One region of the Amycolatopsis sp. lyj-23 genome, then DNA from elsewhere that is predicted to be linked to it. Evidence: riboswitches for the same ligand, from Rfam matches in the RefSeq annotation. Region 1 holds a riboswitch; the other holds the start of a gene.
The links. Region 1 has a riboswitch for glycine ahead of gcvP (aminomethyl-transferring glycine dehydrogenase). Riboswitches for the same ligand answer to the same signal wherever they lie in the genome.
Positions count from the first base shown of each region.

Region 2: it holds a riboswitch for glycine, as region 1 does, so the genes downstream of both, gcvP (aminomethyl-transferring glycine dehydrogenase) here and gcvP (aminomethyl-transferring glycine dehydrogenase) in region 1, are expected to answer to the same signal.

Region 1 is NZ_JAJPWN010000009.1:244,785-248,024, reverse strand. Features, by position in the region: gene gcvP (aminomethyl-transferring glycine dehydrogenase) at 1-1,501, opposite strand, end outside; glycine riboswitch at 1,540-1,638, opposite strand; gene ACLJPY_RS23785 (3-oxoacyl-ACP reductase) at 1,860-2,627, opposite strand; gene ACLJPY_RS23780 (aldehyde dehydrogenase family protein) at 2,627-3,240, opposite strand, start outside.
Region 2 is NZ_JAJPWN010000030.1:83,763-87,002, reverse strand. Features, by position in the region: gene ACLJPY_RS47915 (TetR/AcrR family transcriptional regulator) at 1-12, opposite strand, end outside; gene ACLJPY_RS47910 (MerR family transcriptional regulator) at 313-891, shown strand; glycine riboswitch at 934-1,032, shown strand; gene gcvP (aminomethyl-transferring glycine dehydrogenase) at 1,345-3,240, shown strand, end outside.

The sequences.
Region 1 (3,240 bases):
CGTTGAGCTTCATCGTGCAGGAGCCGAGCGGGATCATGCCGCGGTCGAGCGCGTAGTCGAGGTCGGACAGCCTGCGCAGGTAGCGCAGCATCGCCGTCTCGGAGCGGTGGGTGCCGAAGACCTCGTGGCCCATGAAGCCGCTCTCGCGGGCCAGGCCGTTCGGCAGCGCGACACCGTCGTCGACCTCGTCCTCGACGCCGAACGCGCGGAGGACCTTCGCGGTGATCGCCGGGGTGCTGACCTCGTCGAACGCGACGCGGACGTGGTCGGCGTCGACGTGCCCGAGGTTGATCCCGGCCGCCCGGGCGGCCGCGTGGACGTCGGCGGCCTGGCCCGGGACGTGCGCGACGACGGTGTCGAAGAACGACTCGTGGACGACCTCGACGCCGGTCTTGCGCAGCGCGCCGGCGAAGCCCGCGGCGAGGCCGTGGACGCGCTGGGCGATCTTCTTCAGGCCGTCCGGGCCGTGGTAGACCGCGTACATCGCGGCCAGCACGGCCGGGAGGACCTGCGCGGTGCAGATGTTCGACGTCGCCTTTTCGCGGCGGATGTGCTGCTCACGCGTCTGCAGCGCGAGGCGGTAGGCGGAGTTGCCGTCGGCGTCGACCGAGACGCCGACCAGGCGCCCGGGCAGCGACCGCTCGAGGCCGGCGCGGACCGACAGGTACCCGGCGTGCGGGCCGCCGTAGCCGAGCGGGACGCCGAAGCGCTGGGTCGACCCGGCGGCGACGTCGGCGCCGAACTCGCCCGGCGAGGTGATCAGGGTGAGGGCGAGCAGGTCGGCGGCGACGGTGAACAGCGCGCCCGCGGCCTTCGCCGACTCGGAAATCGCGTGGTAGAAGCCGCGGCCGCGCAGGACGCCGGACGCGCCCGGGTACTGGACGACGACGCCGAAGAAGTCCTCGGGCAGGCCGGTGAGCAGGTCGCGCACCTCGACCTCGATGCCGAGGGCCTCGACGCGGGTGCGCACGACGGCGATGGTCTGCGGCAGGCACTCGGCGTCGAGGACGACCTTGTTCGACTTCGACTTGGACGCGCGGCGCATCAGCGTCACAGCTTCGGCGACGGCGGTCGACTCGTCCAGCAGCGAGGCGTTCGCGGTGGCCAGGCCGGTCAGGTCGGCGACCATGGTCTGGAAGTTGAGGAGGGCTTCGAGCCGGCCCTGGGAGATCTCCGGCTGGTAGGGCGTGTACGCGGTGTACCAGGCCGGGTTCTCCAGCACGTTGCGGCGGATGACACCCGGGGTGACGGTGTCGGAGTAGCCGAGGCCGATCATCTGCGTCATCGGCCGGTTGCGCGCGGCGAGCGCGCGCAACTCCGCGGTGGCCTCCTCTTCGGACGCGGCGGGCGGGAGCCGCAGGTCACGGGTGGCGCGGATGGCGGTCGGGACGGCGGCGCCGACGAGGGCGTCCAGGCTGCCGTAGCCGCACTCGGCCAGCATCTTCGCGCGTTCGGCCTCGGACGGGCCGATGTGGCGGGCGTCGAACTGCGTTGAAGTGATCGGGAGCTCCTTGGGCCGGGCACACAGCGGTGCGCTGGAACTCCCCCTCTGTCATGGCACCTGAGAGTTTCACCGCCTGTGAAGCGGCTTTCACCTTGGGTGAGGCGCGGGTGCGCCTGCTTTCCAGAGTGGCCTCGCACGAAGCGGTAGCAGGTACCTGAGAGATTCCGGGGAGTTTGCTCCTTCGGTGCCCCACCACGTTCGTGAGGGCTCTCCCGCCTCGGCTCGACGGCCCGATCTGCAGTTGTGAGGGTCACCGTACCTGCCGCTTCCCGCGGCCGTCCACTTCACCCGGCCAACACCACATCGGCCCTCGATCACCCCACGACAAGCGCCCCAAGGCCGCCTTGGGGCGCTCTCAGAGCGGGGTGACGTACGCGCCCGAGATGCCGCCGTCGACGAGGAACTGCGACGCCGTGATGAAGCTGGCGTCGTCGCTGGCCAAGAAGGCCACCGCCGCCGCGATCTCCTCCGGCTCGGCGAACCGGCCGACCGGGACGTGCACCAGGCGCCGCGCCGCGCGTTCCGGGTCCTTCGCGAACAGCTCCTTGAGCAGCGGCGTGTTCACCGGGCCCGGGCACAGCGCGTTCACGCGGATGTTCTCCCGCGCGAACTGCACCCCGAGCTCGCGGCTCATCGCCAGCACGCCGCCCTTGGACGCGGTGTAGGAGATCTGCGACGTCGCCGCGCCCATCACCGCGACGAACGACGCCGTGTTGATGATCGAACCGCGGCCCTGGCGCTGCATGTGGGGCAGCACGGCCTTGCAGCAGTGGTACACCGACGTCAGGTTGACCCGCTGCACCCGCTCCCACGCCTCGATGCCGGTGGTCAGGATGGAGTCGTCCTCCGGCGGCGAGATGCCGGCGTTGTTGAAGGCGACGTCGACCGAGCCGAACTGCTCCACCGTGGTGTGGAACAGGTTCTCGACCTGCTCGGCGTCGGTGACGTCGGTCTGGACGAACGCGCCGCCGATCTCGTCGGCCACGGCCTTGCCCGAATCCGGCGTCAGGTCCCCGATGACGACCTTCGCGCCTTCGCTCGCCAGGCGGCGGGCCGAGGCGAGCCCGATGCCGCTCGCGCCGCCGGTGATGACCGCGACGCGGCCTTCGAAACGCTGGACCATTACTCCTCCGTGCTGAGAAAGACGTTCTTGGTTTCGGTGAACGCCGCGGCGGCGTCCGGGCCGAGCTCGCGGCCGAGGCCGGACTGCTTGAAGCCGCCGAACGGCGTCCAGTAGCGCACCGACGAGTGCGAGTTCACCGAGAGGTTGCCGGATTCGACGCCGCGCGCAACCCGGAACGCGCGCCCGGCGTCGCGGGTCCAGATCGACCCGGACAGGCCGTACTCGGTCGCGTTGGCCATCCGGATCGCGTCGGCCTCCTCCGCGAACGGCACGACGGCGACGACCGGGCCGAAGACCTCCTCCGCCGCGGCCGGGTGGCGCAGGTCGGACGGGGTGAGGACGGTCGGCGGGAACCAGAAGCCCGGCCCGGAAGGCGCGGTGCCGCGGAACGCGACGGGCGCGTCCTGGGGCACGTAGGAGGCCACCTTCGCCCGGTGCGCGGCCGAGATCAGCGGGCCCATCTCGGTCTTCTCGTCGCCCGGGTCGCCGACGACGACGCCGTGCACCGCCGGTTCGAGCAGCTCCATGAACTTCTCGTACGCGCTCGCCTGCACGAGGATCAGCGACCGCGCGCAGCAGTCCTGGCCCGCGTTGTCGAAGACGCCGTAGGGCG
Region 2 (3,240 bases), on a different contig from region 1:
CAGTTCCGCCATGAGGTCGGTTTTTACTTGCATGAGTAACAAGTTACCTGAGTGAGTAAAAAGGTGCACCAGGTTTGAAGCCACGCGATCAGGGGTACGGCGAACGGCTCAAAGGCTCAGCCGACCGCGGGGGCTTGCCGCGCGTCGCGTTGACCGGTGTTCTCCGGACGCTTACCGTCGAAGGAGGTAAATCGCCACGGTGTGATTCACGGTCTGGGGCCGGACCGTGGTGGTTGATCTCCGGCGGGTCCCGCTCCTGGGACCGTCCGGCTGTCATTCGCCGGCCGTCAGGTCGGGCGAGGGGAGGCTTGCGTGGTCGAGGCTGGTTCCGAGAAGCAGCCTGTCGGGGTCGCGGCTGGTGAGCAGGGTGAACTGTTCCCCGACGACTCGCTGCCCGACGAGCTGGTGGGCTACCGGGGTCCGGCGGCGTGCCAGATCGCCGGCATCACGTACCGCCAGCTCGACTACTGGGCCCGCACCAAGCTGGTCGCGCCCAGCATCCGCACCGCGCACGGCTCCGGCTCGCAGCGGCTGTACTCCTTCAAGGACATCCTGGTCCTCAAGGTCGTCAAGCGCCTGCTCGACACCGGCGTCTCGCTCCAGAACATCCGGGTGGCCGTCGACCACCTGCGCGTCCGCGGCGTCCGCGACCTGGCCCGGGTGACGCTGTTCTCCGACGGCACCACGGTCTACGAATGCACGTCGCCGGAGGAGATCGTCGACCTCCTCCAGGGCGGCCAGGGCGTCTTCGGCATCGCCGTCAGCGGCGCGATGCAGGAAATCAGCGGCACCATCCACGAGTTCCCGGCCGAACGCGCCGACGGCGGCATCGTCGAGACCCACGAACCGGACGAACTCACCCAGCGCCGCAACGCCCGCAAGACCGGTTGATCATCGCCGCGGCAGGCAGAGTAAGGTTCACCGTGCGGTCGACGAATCCGCGCGGGAGAGTCCGAGCCACACCTTGAGCTCGGCGCCGAAGGAGCAAATCCTCCCCGGAACCTCTCAGGCACCCCGGACCGCGCGGACGAGACGCCTCTGGAAAGCGGGTCGTCAGGACACACCCTGATGGCCCCGCCGACGGTGCAAGCCCGGCTCAACCTGCGGGCGAAACTCTCAGGCGCCCCTTTCGGGGTCAGACAGAGCGGGGAGGTTTCCTCCGGGTTTGGGTGAGTCCTGCTCGCGGCAAGCGCTCACCCGAACCCTCCGGAGTGTCTTGTGGGGGTGCAACCCCCACACCCCGCCCGGCGGGCTCCGCCCCCGGACCCCCGCCGTGGTCACCTCGCGCTCGCCCTCGCGTTCTAGAGTCGGTCGGGTAAGCGCTGTCGTTTTCAGGAGGCCATCGTGGATCCGTCACTCGCCTCCCTGGAACAGGGCATCCCCTTCGCCGACCGGCACATCGGCCCCGGTCCGGACGAACTCCGGCACATCCTCGACGTCATCGGCGTCGCCTCGCTCGACGAACTCGCCGAGCGGGCCGTGCCCGAGTCGCTGCGGGCGTCCGCGCAGCCGCTCGAGCTGCCGCCCGCCGCCACGGAAGCCCAGGCGCTCGCCGAACTCCGGGAGCGGGCCGCGCGGAACCGGCCGACCGCCGCCATGATCGGGCTCGGCTACCACGACACCGTCACCCCGCCCGTCATCCGGCGCGGCGTCCTGGAGAACCCGGCCTGGTACACCGCCTACACGCCCTACCAGCCCGAAATCTCCCAAGGGCGCCTGGAAGCGCTGCTCAACTTCCAGACCGTGATCGCCGACCTGACCGGGCTGCCCGTCGCCAACGCCTCCCTGCTCGACGAAGCCACCGCCGCCGCCGAGGCGATGACCCTCCTGCGCCGGGCCGGGCGGGGGACGTCGCCGCGGTTCGTCGTCGACGCCGACACCCTGCCGCAGACCCTCGCCGTCCTGCGGACCCGGGCCGAACCGCTGGGGATCGAACTCGTCGTCGAGGACCTGTCGCAGGGGCTGACCGGGCTCGGGCTCGGCGGCGACTTCTTCGGCATCCTCCTGTCCTGCCCCGGCGCGTCCGGCGCGGTGCGCGAGCTCGACCTCGCCATCGCCGAAGCGAAGGACCACGGCGCGGGCGTGGTCGTCGCCGCCGACCCGCTCGCCCTCACCCTGCTGCGGCCGCCCGGCGAACTCGGCGCCGACGTCGCCGTCGGGTCGACGCAGCGGTTCGGCGTCCCGCTCGGCTTCGGCGGCCCGCACGCCGCCTACCTCGCCGTGCGGCACGGCCTCGAACGGCAGCTGCCCGGCCGGCTGGTCGGCGTCTCGGAAGACGCCGACGGCCACCCGGCGTACCGGCTCGCCCTGCAGACGCGCGAGCAGCACATCCGCCGGGAGAAGGCGACCTCCAACATCTGCACCGCGCAGGTCCTGCCGGCCGTGCTGGCCTCGATGTACGCCGTGTACCACGGGCCCGACGGGCTGCGCTCGATCGCGCTGCGGGCGCACCGGATGGCCACCGTGCTGGCCGCCGGCCTCGCCGAAGGCGGCGTCGACGTCGTGCACGGCGAGTTCTTCGACACCGTCGCCGCGGCGGTGCCCGGCCGGGCGGACGCGGTCGTCGCCGCGGCCCGCGACCTCGGTGTCTCCCTGCGCCGGATCGACGCGGACCACGTCGGCGCCGCCTGTGACGAAACCACGACCCGCGAGCGGCTCTCCCGCGTGTGGAAGGCGTTCGGCGTCTCGGTGTCCGATGTGGACGGGCTGGACGCCGACACCGCGGACGCGCTTCCGGCCCCGCTGCGGCGCACGAGCGGCTACCTCGCGCACCCGGTGTTCCACGCGCACCGGTCGGAAACGGCCATGCTGCGCTACCTGCGGCAGCTGGCCGACAAGGACGTCGCGCTCGACCGCAGCATGATCCCGCTCGGCTCCTGCACCATGAAGCTCAACGCCGCCGCCGGGATGGAACCGATCAGCTGGCCCGAGTTCGCCGGGCTGCACCCGTTCGCGCCCGCCGAGGACGCCGCCGGGCTGCTGGACGTGGCCGCGGACCTGAGCGCCTGGCTCGCGCGGATCACCGGTTACGACACGGTTTCGCTGCAACCCAACGCCGGCAGCCAAGGCGAGTTCGCGGGCCTGCTCGCCATCCGCGCCCACTACCGCGCCCGCGGCGAGCACGCGCGCGACGTCTGCCTCATCCCGGCCAGCGCCCACGGTACGAACGCGGCCAGCGCGGTGATGGCGGGCCTGCGCGTGGTCGTCGTCCGCTGCGACGACGACGGCAACATCGACCTC